One region of the Arthrobacter sp. Y3224055 genome, then DNA from elsewhere that is predicted to be linked to it. Evidence: riboswitches for the same ligand, from Rfam matches in the RefSeq annotation. Region 1 holds a riboswitch; the other holds the start of a gene.
The links. Region 1 has a riboswitch for cyclic di-AMP ahead of AC5RTY_RS16535 (NlpC/P60 family protein). Riboswitches for the same ligand answer to the same signal wherever they lie in the genome.
Positions count from the first base shown of each region.

Region 1 (7,799 bases):
GATCGTGGTGGACCACGGCAACGGCCTGAAGACCACCTACAACCACCTGAGCACCATTGACACGTCCGTCGGTGCCACCGTGCAACGCGGGGAGATGGTGGGCCAAAGCGGCACCACCGGCGCCTCAACTGGCTGCCACCTCCACTTCGAAGTAATGGTCAACGACAAGCTGGTGGACCCCACCGGCTGGCTGTGATGAACACGCCGTAATCGGAACGTGACACATCCCGCAAATTGTTATAAGGTTTCACCCGTGCCCGTCGTCAACAGGCTGGCACCTTCGGGCGGAATGCCGAACTCTGCCGTCGCCCGAAGTTCGTTCGCACCGAATCGCATGGCAGAGGCGGGGGAACCACTTCCCGGACATCGCACGGTGTCCTTGGGGTAAAGCCGACCAGGCCCGGGCCACCAGCCCGCAGCCTGCCGGCCGGATGAACTCCCATCCGAACCCGACAGCTCACTTCGCAGGCATTTGGGAGAGGTACAGACCGTGTCCAAGAGCATTACTGCGGGCCGCCATCGTGCGACCCCCGTCCGCACGAGCCCGCTTGAGACGATTTCCAAGGCTGTGTCCGCGAATGCGGGAACCATGGGACGTCAGGGTGCCGTGATCGCCGCCGCTACCGGCTTGGTTCTGACCGGTACCATCCCGGCCCAGGCTGTCAGCGCTGACCGAGGGGTCGAGGCCCCGGCCCGCGTGCAGGTGGAAGCCGTGCAGGCCTCCGCAGCCGTGAAGCTGACCTTCGAACGCGCGGGGATCACCTCCACCCCCGCGCCGGAGCCGGTTGTCCAGGCCGTCTCCAACGAAATCAACCCCACGACCGGCAACGACGCCGGGTCGAACGAAACCAAGACTGTCAAGAAGGCCGGCGAGGCTGCCGCCAGCGGAGCCGCCGGCGCCATCGTCGCGGCCGCCTACGGACAGATCGGCGTCGCCCAGGACTGCACGGCCCTGGTCGAGAACGCCCTGCGCGCGGCAGGCTTCGCGGTGGGCGACCTCGCCCCGGCGCAGTTCTTTGCCTACGGCACACAGGTGGCCACCCCGCAGCCCGGCGACATCATCTACTACGCCAACGGCGGTGCCGGCGTGGCCCACGTGGCCATCTACGTCGGCAACGGCCAGGCGGTCCACGGCGGATGGGCGGGCTACAGCACTGTTCTGGGCAGCGCCTACATCGGCTCCGGCCCGGTCTTCATCCGTCCGGCAGGCTAGCGCTTCCTGTCACGGCCTTCTCGCGGCGCGTCCTTCGGGGCGCGCTGCGGGCGTTAAAAACGGCGCGCGGAGGACCTGGGTGGAATCGGTGCGCGGGTGCGGCGCGCGGAGGACCTGGGCGGAATCGGCGCGCGGACACAGCGCGCGGCAGACCTGCCCAGGAGTGGCGCGAAGAAGGGGTCCGGTCGGCGCGCGGAAGACCCGTGCGCGAAGTCGGGTCCGGAGCCGCGCGGAACCTCTGCTCGGAAACGGGCGCGGATGACCCGTTCGGAAGACCCGCGCGACAACGGCGCTTGGAACGTGCGCGCAGCCCCGAAACGCACGGTGCACCCTTCGTACCAGCCCCGTCCCGGAACCGTCTGGCAGCAGGGCTCCGACGGCTGTCGTAATCAAAACATCACCACGCCGTGATCAGAATGTGACAATGCGTGATTGATCGTATACGCTCTAACGCGTGCCAGTTGCCAAACGGCTGGGACCTCCGGGTGGATTGCCGAGCTCTGCCACCGTCCGGAGTCCGTTCGCAAAAAACTTCGCGGGCAGAGGCGGGGGAACCAATTTCGGGTTCCGTACAGGAACCCTTGGGGTTAAGTCGCCAGCACTCTCAGGCAATGCCGGGGAGGGCTGCGGCCGGATGCACTCCCATCCGAATCCGACAGCTCACCTCGCAGGCATTGGGAGAGGCCTTTAACGTGTTCAATGACACCGCTACGGGGCGCCACCGCGCCGTTTCCGTCCGCACCAACCCGCTGGAGACGATTTCCAAAGCCGTCTCGTCCAATGCCGGATCCATGGGTCGCTCGGCAGCCGTGATCGCTGCCGCGTCCGGACTGGCCCTGACCGCCGCGGTTCCCGCGCAGTCAACCTCCATCGAACGCACCGCATCCACGGTGTCCGTACCCAGCCGCGTGCAGGTGGACACCGTCCAGGCTTCGAGTGCCGTCGAGCTGACCTTCTCGCGTCCCGCCATCAAGTCCACTCCGGCCCCGGAGCCCGAGCCTGTCGTCGAAGCCGTGGCCGAGGAAGTGGCCCCGGTCGTCGAGGAGGCCGCAGACACCGCCCAGGGTGCCGTCCAGGCCGCCGCTCCCGCGGTCGAGGTCAAGGCAGCCGCCGCGGCTCCCGCAGCCAAGGCAGCGCCGGCGAAGGCCGAAGCTTCCGCCAGCGGCGTGGCCTCCACGCTGGTGTCCTCCGCATACGGCCAGATCGGCATCTCGCAGGACTGCACCGCCATGGTGGAGAAGGCGCTGCGCGCCGCCGGTTTCTCGGTGGGCGACCTCGCACCCGCACAGTTCTTCAGCTACGGCACCCAGGTTTCCACCCCGCAGCCGGGCGATCTGCTCTACTACTCCGACGGCGGAGCAGGTGTTGCGCACATCGCCATCTACGTGGGCAACGGCCAGGCCATCCACGGCGGCTGGACCGGTTACACCACGGCACTGGCCAGCGCGGACGTCGGATCCGGCTACGTAGCCATCCGCGTCAACTAGGCACAAGCCTTCCCGGTCCGCAGCGACCGTCCCGCCGGCCCCGGTGCACGCCCAGCGCGCGCACCGGGGCCGGCGGCGTTGTCGGGAGGCCAGACGCCTGCGCGGACTGTCTCGTCACGGCCCAAGGTGAACCCCGCGGGTGCCCGCCGCCGCGCCGCCGGACCGCCCGCCGGACCGCCCGCCGGCGCGCCGCCGGACCGCCCGCCCCGCGCCGCCGGACCGCCCGCGGCGTCATTCCGACGGCCCGCGGGCAGCGAAAAAGTTAGCGCGGAACGCACTCGCCGTCATACTCTTTGACTGTCAGTGCAGAAAATCCAGTCCCGGACCGGGATCTGAAGCACCGGTCGGGTTGGCCAGACCTAGAGGAATGTGCATGCGCACACTCGTTCTGAATGCTGGTTATGAACCCCTGGCGGTTGTCACCTTCCGCCGGGCGCTGCTTCTTGTGCTCACCGGCAAAGCCAGCGTAATCGCCGAAGACGGGGACCCCGTCGTCGGCCCCAACGACATACTGGGCCGCCCCTCGGTCATCCTGCTCAACCGCTACATTAAGATGCCGTACAACAAGGACACCGCGGTGACCCGCCGCGGCGTCCTGCGCCGCGACAACCACCTCTGCGCCTACTGCGGGAAGACAGCCACCACGGTGGACCACGTCAAGCCCCGGTCCCGCGGGGGAGAAGACAGTTGGGAGAACCTGGTGGCCTGCTGCCTGCGCTGCAACAACGCCAAGGGCGACCGCACGCTGGCCCAAATGGGCTGGAGCCTGCGCTTCACGCCCCGGCCGCCCAGCGGCGCCCGCTGGCGGATCCGCGACCTGGACCGTCCCGCCCCGGCCTGGAGCCAGTTCCTCGACACCCATACCGCCGCGTGACCGCTCCGCTTTTCGACGCCGTCGTGCTGGCCGGCGGCCGGTCCTCGCGTCTGGGCGGCAGCCCCAAGGCACTGTTGCGGCTCGAGGGATCCACCCTGTTGCGCCGCACGCTGGAGGCCGTCCGCGGGGCCCGGCGGATCTCCGTCGTCGGCCCCGACGACCTGTCCGAGGAAGTGGAAGCTTTCCGCCGCGCACTGGTCCCGCAGCCGCTGCGGCTGACGCTCACCCGGGAGGACCCGCCGTTCTCCGGCCCGGCAGCGGGCATCGCGGCGGGGATCCAGGCGCTGTTGCGGGACGACGACGGCGGGGGCTCCGCGCGGGCGCGGGACGACGACGGCGGTGCCTCCGTGCGGGCGCCGTTCACGCTGCTCTTCGCCTGCGACATGCCGATGCTGTCCGGGCTGCCGGAATTGCTGCTGCGCCACGCCGTCAGCCGGCCGGAGGCCAGGCTCTGGATCCCGGTGGACGCCGACGGCAAACAGCAGCCGCTGGCTTGCTGCGCGGACAGCACGGCGCTGGAGGCCGCGGTGCGGAACGCCGGGGGAGCAGCCGGGTTGGCCGGCCAGCCGGTCAGGCGGCTGCTCGGCGGCCTGCCCGCCGCGGAAGTCACGCTCGAGGGCCCGTCAGGGGGCCACACCTCCGATGTCGACACGTGGCAGGACGCGGGCCGCTTTGGCATTGTTCGGCCTGCGCCGTAGCCTGAAACAAACGTTGTACTTGCCCGCACCGGGCGGATCGGAGGCCATTGTGTCCGGAGCGGCCGAAAAGCTCTCCCCCTTCGTCAGCGAACTGCTCCAGGCGCTGGAAATCGAAGACACGCCCGTTGACATCGACGCCGTGCTGGGGCTCGCCGGCGTCGCGGCGCACAGCGTGATCCGCCCGGCGGCGCCCCTGACCACCTTCGTGGTGGGCTACGCGGCCGGCCTGGCGGCCGCCACCGGACAGGCAACACCTGAGGTGGCCATGCGCGCCGCCTCCCGCGTGGCCGACGAAGTGGCGCGCCGGCACGGCGCAGTGCAGGAGTGAGTGGCTCCGGACTGCGCTGGGACGACGCCCGCAGAGCCGCCTATGCCGCGGGCCGGGACGCGGGGCGGCCCGATCTCTCGAAGGTGGAGTTGGCCGCCTGTGCCGGCCGCACGCTGGCCCGCGACCTGCCGGCGCTGGTGCCGGTCCCGCACTACGCTTCCTCCGCCATGGACGGCTGGGCCATTGCCGGCACGGGGCCGTGGCAGTTGGTGCCGGCCGGCAGCGCCCTGCGGCCGGGGCTGGCCGCCCCGGTAGTCACCGGCGGCCTGATCCCCGACGGCACGGACAGCGTGCTGCGCAGCGAATGCGGCACCGCGGCGACTGGCCGGCTGCAGCTGTGCGCGGGGACCGACGCGCGGGAACTGGCCCCCGGGCGGCACATCCGCCCGGCCGGCGAGGAGACCGCCGCCGGCGCCGTCGTGGTCTCCGCCGGCACCGTGCTGACCCCGGCGCATCTGGCCGTCGCGGCGGTGTGCGGCCACGACGCGCTCCCCGTTGCCCCCGTGCCGCAGGTGGCCCTGCTGCTCACCGGCGACGAGGTCGTCACCTCGGGCATTCCCGCACCGGGCCGGGTCCGGGACACGTTCGGGCCCACGCTGCCGGCCATCATCGCCCGGCTCGGCGGCCAGGTGGTGGACAGCCGGCGGCTGCCCGACGACTTCGCGGCCACCGCGGAAGCCATCGCCGGCTGCGGCGGCGACGTCGTGGTCACCACCGGCGGAACGGGCCACTCGTCGGCCGATCATCTGCGCCGGGTGCTGGATGCGGACGCGGCCACGATCCTGGTTCCGTCCGTCCGGATGCGTCCGGGGCATCCGGCGCTGCTGGCCCGGCTGGCCGACGGGCGGCTGCTGGTGGGCCTGCCGGGCAATCCGCTGGCCGCCATGATGGCGCTGCTGACCCTGGCGGCTCCGCTGCTGGCCGGGATGACCGGCCGGCCGCTGGCCCCGCTGCGCACCGTGCCCGCCGGAACAGCCATGCCACCGCTGCACGACCAGGACCGGCTGGTGCCCTACGGCCGGTCGCCGGATGGCGGTGCCGTCCCCGCGGACCGCATCGGTTCGGCGATGATGCGGGGACTGGCGGCCGCTGACGGCGTGATGGTGGTGCCGGCCGCCGGCGCAGAACCCGGCGAGCAGTTGCCGGCCCTCGAGCTGCCCTGGTAAACGGCGCTCCCAGCGCGCAGCCGGCCCCGCCCGCCGCGCCCGCCGCGCGCAGCCGCGTGGCTGCCTTACCCTTGTTACAGGCAGTAGAGGAGAACTTCATGGGCCGCTTGACGCAGCGCCGCAAGGTGCTCAAACTCAGTCTCGATGCGCCGCCGCGCCGCCGCGAGGACGTGATGGCGGTGGAAGAGCCGCTGGAGATCCGGCTGGCCGGCCGCGCCTTCTCCATCACCATGCGCACCCCGGGCGACGACTTCGACCTGGTGGCCGGCTTCCTGGTCTCCGAGGGCGTCATCTGGTCGCCCGAACATCTCGTCTCGATGCGCTTCTGTGCCGGCGAGGACGAGGACGGGCGGCAGACCTTCAACGTGGTGGAGGCCCAGTTGGCGCCGGGGGTGGCGCTGCCGGATCCGCGGCTTGACCGGCAGGTGGTCACCAGCAGCGCGTGCGGCATCTGCGGCACCGCCTCGATCGACGCCGTGACGAAGCGCTCGCGCTTCCCGCTGCACCATGACGACGGCGGAGCCTCCCCGGGCGCGGACGGCACCGGTGCCGGCGGCGAAGTGCCGCTGGAGATTCTGCTGCAGTTGCCGGACCGGCTGCGCGAACGGCAGCAGGTGTTCGAGCGCACCGGCGGCGTCCACGCCGCTGGGCTGTTCAGCGTCGCGGGCGAACTGCTCTGCCTGCGCGAAGACGTGGGCCGGCACAACGCGGTGGACAAGGTGGTGGGTTGGGCGCTGCGCGAGGGGCGGCTGCCGCTGCGCAACACGGTGCTGCAGGTCTCCGGGCGCGCCTCGTTCGAATTGGTCCAGAAGGCCTATCTCGCGGGGATCCCCGTCCTGTCGGCCGTGAGCGCGCCGTCCTCGCTCGCCGTCGAGCTGGCGGAAAAGGTGGGACTGACGCTGGCCGGCTTCAGCCGCGGCCGCAGCATTAACGTGTACGCCCACCCGGGGCGGGTGGGCGCCGCCGTCGGGAATTTCGTGTGAGACGCGCCGGGTGAGTCGGGGAACCGGTGTGAGCCGGGATACATTAGGGGCATGACTCGTCCGGCACCCGTGAATGACATTGATGAAAGCACCCTGAAGGTCAAGGAACCGAAGAAGGTCGCCGCCGGTATTCCGGCGGTGAAGGTTGCGTTGGAGCGCGGCATCGAACAGGCCGGCGTCTCCCGCACCGCCCGGTCGCTGCTGCGGATCAACCAGCGCGGCGGCTTCGACTGCCCGGGGTGCGCCTGGCCCGAATCCATCACCGGTCCGCGCAAGCCGGCCGAGTTCTGCGAAAACGGCGCCAAGGCGGTGGCGGAGGAGAACACGAAGCGCACCGTCACGCCCGAGTTCTGGGCGCGCCACTCCATCGAAGAGCTCTCCACGAAGACCGAGTACTGGCTGGGCCAGCAGGGCCGGATCACCGAGCCGGTCATCATCCGTGAGGGGGAGACGCACTATTCGCCGATCTCGTGGGCGGACGCGTTCAGCCTGATTGGCGAACGCATCAGGGCCACGACGCCGGACCGCTGCGTGTTCTACACCTCGGGCCGGACCGCCAACGAGACCGCGTTCATGTACCAGCTGTTCGCACGCTCGCTGGGCACCAACAACCTGCCGGACTGCTCCAACATGTGCCACGAGTCCTCCGGCAGCGCCCTGAACCCGACCATCGGCATCGGCAAGGGCACCGTGTCGCTGGAGGACATCCACCACTCCGAACTGATCTTCGTGGTCGGCCAGAACCCCGGGACCAACCACCCGCGCATGCTCTCCGCGCTCAAGGAGTGCAAGGACAACGGCGGCACCATCGTGGCGGTGAACCCGCTGCCCGAAACCGGCCTGATGGCGTTCAAGGACCCGCAGTCGGTGGACGGGCTGCTGCGCGGCGGCACCGCGCTGGCCGACGAATTCCTGCAGATCAAGGTGGGCGGGGATCTCGCCCTCTTCCAGGCGCTGGGACACCTGCTGCTCGAAGAAGAAGGCCGCGCCCCGGGCACCGTCGTGGACAAGGCATTCATCGACGCGAACACCGAAGGTTTCGAGGAGTAC
Region 1 covers NZ_JBNHGB010000008.1:56,150-63,948, forward strand. The annotation lists gene AC5RTY_RS16525 (M23 family metallopeptidase) at 1-196, shown strand, start outside; cyclic di-AMP (ydaO/yuaA leader) riboswitch at 314-486, shown strand; gene AC5RTY_RS16530 (NlpC/P60 family protein) at 590-1,213, shown strand; cyclic di-AMP (ydaO/yuaA leader) riboswitch at 1,733-1,901, shown strand; gene AC5RTY_RS16535 (NlpC/P60 family protein) at 1,906-2,700, shown strand; gene AC5RTY_RS16540 (HNH endonuclease) at 3,074-3,574, shown strand; gene mobA (molybdenum cofactor guanylyltransferase) at 3,571-4,272, shown strand; gene AC5RTY_RS16550 (DUF6457 domain-containing protein) at 4,322-4,600, shown strand; gene AC5RTY_RS16555 (molybdopterin molybdotransferase MoeA) at 4,597-5,766, shown strand; gene fdhD (formate dehydrogenase accessory sulfurtransferase FdhD) at 5,865-6,749, shown strand; gene AC5RTY_RS16565 (FdhF/YdeP family oxidoreductase) at 6,801-7,799, shown strand, end outside.

Region 2 (7,799 bases), on a different contig from region 1:
GTCCATGCTGAAATGTTTAAACTCCTCCGCCAGGGAATCCTCCATGATGGCGACCGATTCCGGGTCCTTCTCCAGCGACATCCGTTGCGCGTACCAGCCGATGGCCTCGGCCTCCTCTGTCAGGTTGGCGCACATACGCGCAAAGGTCCGCGTCTCGGCGGAGAGCTCTGCGGCGGGTTCGTGGTACTGGTCAAAGCCCATCTGGATTCCTCCATGAGGTTGTGCCTCTTTGCCAGCGTAGCCACGGCCCCGCTGGCTGACTACCTCTGACGGTTCCGGGAGTGCGCTCCGGCGAGGGCGCTACGCCCGGGCGTAGCCACCGCCCCGCCGAGTTGAGGAGTGCATGTCCATCTTTAACGAACGGCCATCTTCCGGGCGCTGTAATTGCCGGATCGCCTGTGGGCCACAGCCGGTGAAATCCGGCATTTCATTCTCCGCGACGCCTCGGGGCGTGGCCGCCGCCGCCGGGGGTCTCCTGCTCATCGCCGCCGACGAGTCCACGGCGGACCGTTAGGAACGGCCTGACGCCGCCGACGCGTTATCGGGAACGCTACCGCGGCATAGTAATGTTGCAGGGTGATTCGCCGATACTCCGCCTTGCTCATGCTGCCACTCGTCGCCCTGCTTGCCAGCGGCTGCGCTCAGGTTGAACAGGCCGCCTCCGACGCCGTCGACCAAGCCGCCAATTCCGCTTCCGAGGCCGTGGGTCAAGCCGCGTCCAACTTGGCCAACGCAGCGGTCGGGGAAGCAGTCAAGCAGGTGTGTGCCCCGATTCAGGACGGCAGTATCGGTCCAAAGGAGAAGGAGATGCTCGGGGGTCTGGTTTCTGCCGCCGACGCAGCCGGCGTTCCCGCGGAGATCACCGGGCCGATGTCGCAGATCGCCGAGTCCGGCGACCAGATTCCGGCCGACGCCCTGGCCTCCATGCAGCAAGCCTGCGACAACAACGGCGCTGGGTAGTTAGGCAACCAACTGACCACTCCCAAACCGCTCTTGCGCGGAATGGGAAAGCCTGTGGGGCGCCAGGGCAGCCGGGGGACCGGCGGGAACGCCGCTTTCAGAACGGCGGCGTTTCAGGCTGAGCCGGCCAACCGTCAAATGGACTGGAACTTCTGCCGGGCGGCGCCGTGGCTCCCGTGGCGCTGTCCGTCCCGATATCGAGTTCCGACTGCATCGGGACCTTCGGCGGACCTAAGTGGCCGAACGGCGTCCTGCGGACCGTCGCGTCAGGGTCTAATGGGCCTCCGTCCGGGGGAGGGCTGCCGGACCGACAGGGTTCTGAACCTACTTCGGCCGGCTCCGGCAGGCGTTCGGGCAGCGGCGCGTCTTTCAACCACACGTGGTTTCGGAGCGGCCTTTCAGCCGGGTCGACGCTGAGCGGCGGTAGGAACCAAGGCACGCCCTTGCTCACGGTGACCCGCCAATCTCCCTGATGCAGCAAATGGTGGTGGTGCCCGCAGACCAAGACGCCATTGTCGACCGAGGTGGGACCACCCTTCTCAAACCACTGGATGTGATGCACTTCGGTCCAGGGCGAGGGCGCAGTACAGTCGGGGAAGGCACAACCTCCATCCCTGGCGATGATTGCCAGCCGCATGTACTTCGGAAACAACCGCTGGGACTGGCCGACATCCAGAACCGCACCCGTGCCGGAGAGGATCACCGGGATGATGTCGGCATCGCAAGCTATCCGCCGTATTGCCTTGGCGCTCAGCGGCCCGGAGAAGATGCTGGTTCCCGGACGTCCGAATTCGGAGGCCAAGTCCTTGTAGTCGATGGTGACCAGCAGCTGCGGCCGTCGACCGCCGGTGGCTGGTAGAAGATCCGTGGTGAGAGCGATTTTGCAGGCACCAATGAGGCCGTCGAGCTGCTTCTGCTGCCGGGTACGCCCGTCCTCTACCGTCGCATCCGCTCCGCTGTCTCGAGCATCCGTGTCCGGGGTGAAGACCTCGTCGTCGTTGTCGGAAGCGCCGTTCAATCGGGAGGCCGCATTTGGTGCGTCAACCGCGTCAAATCCTACTGCCCCGGCCGTGGCCGTCCCTTCCCTCAAACGAGGGTTGGTGGCGGTGTTGTAGACGGTTGCAAGAACTTCATTCTGTTCGTCGGTGGCGTTGATTTCGTAGCAGTGCAGGCCATTGCGCCGCCCGCGATAGAACAGGCCCTGGCGTGCTTTGAGCTCGGCTGGCCCGAGATCGGCGCCGGCTGGGTTGAGGCCGCCTTCCCAATGCCGGATCAGCAGCCTGAGCGAGTCGGTGTCGTAATCGGAGGCATGCTGAACCAGTGCCTCTTCCATCTTGCGGAGCTGCTCCGGCTCCGCGGTGCGACGCAGCCCATCGACAGCCCTTCGGATCAGAGTTGCGGCCTGACCGGAGACCATTCCATCATCCATTGCACGGGCGAGCACCGGCAGCCTGGGCGACACAACAGGCTTACCCGGGGGCGCTGGGCGGACTTCGGTGGCTTCCGCGAGTTGGAAGCGTCGTGCAGCCTCCTGCCGTGCAATGCCCAACTTCGCCCGCAGATAGTCTTCGTTCGATTTGTAGGCGCCGCGCATACGATGATTCGCTGCCTCGGGGTCATGCGGCTTGTCTGTTTCCCCAACGGCGGCGATGTTTTGCTCTTTGATGATGCCCGCCAGAATCAGCTGGGTTTGACCAACAATGTTGGCCAGCTCTTCAACCTGTGCCGCCGTCCGGGCCACCGACTTGGTACTGCGTCTCAGCCCGTCGTTCCGAAGGCGATTATTCAGTTCGCTGACCTCGGCGCGGATCCGGGCCAGCCGGACGGAATCATCCTGCCCTGCCCCCGTAGCTTCATCCAGCACCTCGATCGCCATAAATACAGCCTATGAAGCCCGCGAACAGGGTAGGAGAACCAAGGGTCGGCATGTGGATGAGCAAGCGCACGGGGCTGGCTGTGGAGAAGAAGTGGATGGGTGAACAGGCCCCGGCGGCGGCGGCGAAAGCCAAGCGTTCAAATTACGCCCGGGCCCCGTCGTCAGCGGGCGACCGGCGCGCCCTCCACTGAAGCCGGCTCGCCGGCGGGCTCCTCCACCGGTTTCCGAATGAAGAAAGCCGCCGCCACGGCCACGATGGAGATGAGGGCTCCGGCCAGGAAAGCCATCCGCACTCCGCCTGCCACCGCCGTCGTCGTTGCCGCACCTTCGGCGGAAAGAACGGCCGCCTGCATGGACATGACGGTGACGAACATGGCGGTGCCCGCTGCCCCGGCCACTTGCTGCACCGTGCCGATGACGGCGCTTCCGTGCGAGTACAGTTGCCGCCGCACCGACCCGAGACCAGCGGAAAACAGCGGCGTGAACAGCAGCGCCAGACCCACGCTGAGCACGATGTGCGCCGCCAGCAGCGTCAGCGCGGCGGTGTCCTCGCTGACCGTGGAGAAGAACCAGAGTACGGCGCTGACCACCGCCGTCCCCGGCACCAGCAGCACCCTCGGGCCGAACTTGTCATAGAGCCGGCCGACGGCCGGGGCCAGCAGGCCCATCAACAGCCCGCCCGGCAGCAGCATCAGCCCGATCTGCAGCGGCTCGAGCCCCAGGACCTGCTGCATATATATAGGGAGCAAAATGATGGTGCCGAACAGTGCGGCCATGCTGACAGCCATCAGCCCGACGGACACGGAGAAGTTGCCGGAGCGGAAGGTCCGCAGGTCCAGCAACGCCCTGTCCGAGCGCTGCAGCCGAACCTGACGGAGCAGGAATACCAGCAGCCCCACGCCGCCGGCCGCAAATGCAACCCACATGGCGGCACCCGTGCCCGGCCCCGCCGTCGTTGTTCCGTGCCCGGCGCCGACCTGGCTGAGGCCGTAGATCAGCCCGCCGAAGCCGATGGCGGAGAGCGCCACGGACGGCAGGTCCAGCGGCACCGGCCGGGGCTCGGTCACGTTCTGGATCCGCCGGTTGCCGACCGCCAGCATGGCCAGCGCGATCGGCAGCACCAGCCAGAACATCCAGCGCCAGGACAAGGTGTTGAGGATGATGCCGGAGATGGTCGGGCCGATGGCCGGCGCCACTGATATGACAATCGAGACGTTGCCCATCGTTTTGCCGCGGTCCTCGGCCGGCACCAGGTTCATCAGCGTGGTCATCAGCAGCGGCATCATGATCGCGGTGCCCGACGCCTGGACCACGCGGGCCACCAGCAGCACCTCGAACCCCGGAGCCAGCGCGGCCAGCAGCGTTCCCGCGGAGAACAGCGCCATCGAAGCGGTGAAAACCTGGCGCGTGGTGAAACGCTGCAAAAGGAATCCGGTCACCGGGATGACCACGGCCATGGTCAGCATGAACGCCGTGGTCAGCCACTGCGCCGCGCGGGCGCTGATGCCCAGGTCGTCCATCAGGTCGGTCAGCGCCACGGACATGATGGTCTCGTTCAGGATCACCACGAACGCAGACATCAACAGGATGCCAATCACGCGGCGGTTCCGGCGCGACTCATCAGCCGTCAGCCCGCTGCCGCGGGCGGGTCCGGGCCGTGCCGAGGCTCTGTTCGTCGACATATCTTTATTCACGGGAAGATCCTCGCGTGGAAATCGTGCTGTTGGGGGCGGCCGGAAACAGCCCAAGAAGGCCGGGCGCAGGCGGAGTAACAGCTTAACCTGCCCCCACTGACTCCTATTCCCGGCGGTCAACCTCGAATAAACAACGACGCCGGTGCTCGCCGCCGGGCGGCAACCGCCTCCTGCGGGGGAGGGGCGCGCGCCAATGGTTCCCCCACCGGTCCCCTTCAAGAGGACTCCGGCCGCGTCGTTTAAGTGGAGGGAAAGTCGCGCTTACGGGTTAAAAGAGGAGAAGCCCCGCCGGCGCAAGGCCGACGAGGCTTCCCTGTGATCCTGGACCGGCCGTTGGGGGATTAGCCGGTCCAGGAGTTTTAGGGGTGGTTACATCGTGTAGTAACCGGTAACGGGCATGGCGTTCACGTCGTGCACCATGGTGCCCTGACTCGGGTTCAGGGCGCTGATCATTTTGCCGCCGCCCAGGTAGATGCCCACGTGGCCGCCGCCGTTCTGCACCACCAGGTCGCCCGGCTGCGGGTTGCTGGTCGGGGTAAGGGCGCCGCCCTGGTGCTGGCTGAGGCGGGGGAGGTCAACGCCGGCCTGGGCGTAGACCCACTGGGTGAAGCCGGAGCAGTCCCAGCCGGCCGTGGAGGTGCCGCCCCAGACGTAGGGCGTGCCCTGGGCGGACAGGGCGATGTCCACGATGCTCTGGTTGCCACCGGTGGAGGCCGGCTTGATGTCGGCGCTGGCCAGCGAGACAGTCGCGGCGTCGGTCGACGCAGCCAGGGTCGTAGCGGCTCCGCCGCCGGCCTGCGCTGCCTGTCCGCCACCGGACTGTGCGGATCCGGTCAGCGCGATCTGGTCGCCCGGGTAGATGATGGAGTACGCGCCCAGGCCGTTGATGGCCAGCACGTCCTGCACATTCTTGCCGTACTGGGCGGCAATCGTGCCCACGGTGTCGCCCGCGACCACGGTGTGCGTGGTGGCACCGGTAGCGGCACCGGCGTCGGCGGCCGAGCTGGTAACGGAAGCGCGCTCCACCTCGAAGCCGGCGTTGGCCGGAGCGGCAACGGTGTCCGTTGCATTGGCAGCGCCGTAGGTCGGGACCGTGACATCGGCGGCGGCATTGGCCGGCAGGCCGGCACCCAGCATCAGGCCACCGGCGGCGGTGACGACGGCGGCGCCGCGGCCGACGGTTCCGGCGCGGGACGATACAGCCTGGGACAGACCGGCCACGGTGGTGTTGCGGACCGGGGTGGCACGGTGGCGTGCGCGATTGTTTTTGAGCAGCAAGAAGATACCTCTCCCAATGCCTGCGAGGTAAGCTGTCGGGTTCGGGTGGGAGTCACCCGGCCGTGCGGCAGTGCGGTAAGCACTCCGTACGACTTAACCCCAAGAGCCCCAAGAGGGGCCCGGAATGTGGGTCCCCCGCCTCTGCCAGATGTCTAGCGAACGAACTCGGAAAGGCTGGCAGAGCTAGGCAATACCCTCCGAGGACATCGGCGCATGATCGCCGACGTGCTGAAAACATTACATAACGGTTCGGTAACTGTCCAAGCCCTGAAATTTACCTGTGGATAACCTGAGAGCCATCTTGCGGTCAGGAGCGAGCAACCCCCAGGGGGCCGTTGCACGCGTCCGTCACGGTACAACGGGCGCAACAATCGGCCGATTAAGCAGTCGCTGCGGGCTAACTTGTACGCTGGCAGAGTGGTGGACTTCACGCTTAAACAGCTGCAGTACTTTGTGGCAGTCGCTGACCACGGCTCAATCTCGGCCGCCGCCGCCGCCAGCCACATCTCACAGGCGGCGATGTCCCAGGCGCTGACAGAGCTGGAGCGGATCGTCGGCGCGCAGCTGATGGTGCGGCACCGGTCCCGCGGAATCGCCCTGACCGGCGTCGGGCAGCAGTTCCTGCGCGACGTCCGGAGCCTGGTCCGGCACGCCGACGACGTGCAGAACAGCATCATCGAGCGCCAGCAGGGGTTGGTCGGCCCGCTGGCCATCGGCTGTTACAGCACCCTGTCCGCCTTCTGGGTTCCGGTGATCAGCGAACGGTTCATCAAGCCGCATCCGCGCCTCACCGTGACCATGGAGGAAGGCGAGGCCGCCGAGCTGCAGCACCGGATGCAAGAGGGCTATTTGGATGCGGTGCTGACCCATACGCGGCACCTCTTGCCCGGCGTGCAGGCCCGCACCGTCAAGGAAGGCCGGCCCTACGTCCTGCTTGCTGCAAGCCACCCGCTGGCTTCGCGCAAAAGCGTCCGGCTCGCCGAGCTGGCCGAAGAAGACTTCGTCTCGCTGGACATCCCCACCGTGCGAGATAACCAGTTGGTCAATCTGCGGCTGTCCGGGCTGGATCCGAAGATCGCCTGGCGATCGTCAAGTTTTGAGGCGGTGCGGGGCATGGTGGCGCGCGGCCTCGGCTACACCGTGCTGGTGCAGCGGCCGCCGGGCAATTACAGCTACGACGGGCTTCCCCTGGCCACGGTGGAAATCGACGGGCCGGTCGGTCACAGCGATGTCTGTGTGGCCTACGCCAGCGTCACCCGGCCCAGCCTCAGGCTGCGGGCATTCCTGGACTTCTGCGCAGAGGTTGGCGGCGCTGCGGCGAGCGGATGGGATGAGCACACGACGGCGTGATCCACCCTGAAGGCGCTGCGGCGAGCGGCTGGGATGAGCACACGACGGCGTGATCCCGCTTAACCGCGACGGCGGCCGCTGCCTCGGGCAACGGCCGCCGCATGCCGGTACGGCATGCTGGAGGAACTACATGTTCTCCGCGGTCAGGTCCTGGTCCTTTCCTTCCTTGATAGCCAGGATGCACAGCCCTGCGAGGACGAACGCGCCGGCCCAGACCGTCGCCACCAGCCACAGCTCGCCGCCGGCCGCCAGCACCAGCCCGCTGGCGATCATGGGGGTAAAACCTGCGCCCAGCGTCGAGGAGAGCTGGTAGACCAGCGAGGCGCCGGTGTAGCGCATCCGGGTCGGGAACAGCTCGGCGGTAAACGCCCCGAACGGTCCGAAGATCGTGCCCTGGATGACGCCGTTGGCCAGGAACAGCCCGATCGCGAACAGCCACAGCGTCCCGAGCTCCAGCATCCACATGATGGGGAAGGCCAGCACCGCGCCGGCGGTGATGCCGATCAGCATCACGGGCCGGCGGCCGAGCTTGTCGCTGTGCCGGGCCGCAAACCAGATGGCGACGACGGTCAGCGCCGCGCCCAACGCTTTGACGTTGAGGACGCTCGTCCGGTCCAGGCCGACCTCGTCCACCACATAGG
Region 2 covers NZ_JBNHGB010000006.1:256,568-264,366, reverse strand. The annotation lists gene AC5RTY_RS15375 (ferritin family protein) at 1-201, opposite strand, end outside; gene AC5RTY_RS15370 (hypothetical protein) at 577-960, shown strand; gene AC5RTY_RS15365 (HNH endonuclease signature motif containing protein) at 1,058-2,836, opposite strand; gene AC5RTY_RS15360 (MDR family MFS transporter) at 2,998-4,518, opposite strand; gene AC5RTY_RS15355 (C40 family peptidase) at 4,900-5,808, opposite strand; cyclic di-AMP (ydaO/yuaA leader) riboswitch at 5,812-5,976, opposite strand; gene AC5RTY_RS15350 (LysR substrate-binding domain-containing protein) at 6,226-7,158, shown strand; gene AC5RTY_RS15345 (MFS transporter) at 7,285-7,799, opposite strand, start outside.
Region 2: it holds a riboswitch for cyclic di-AMP, as region 1 does, so the genes downstream of both, AC5RTY_RS15355 (C40 family peptidase) here and AC5RTY_RS16535 (NlpC/P60 family protein) in region 1, are expected to answer to the same signal.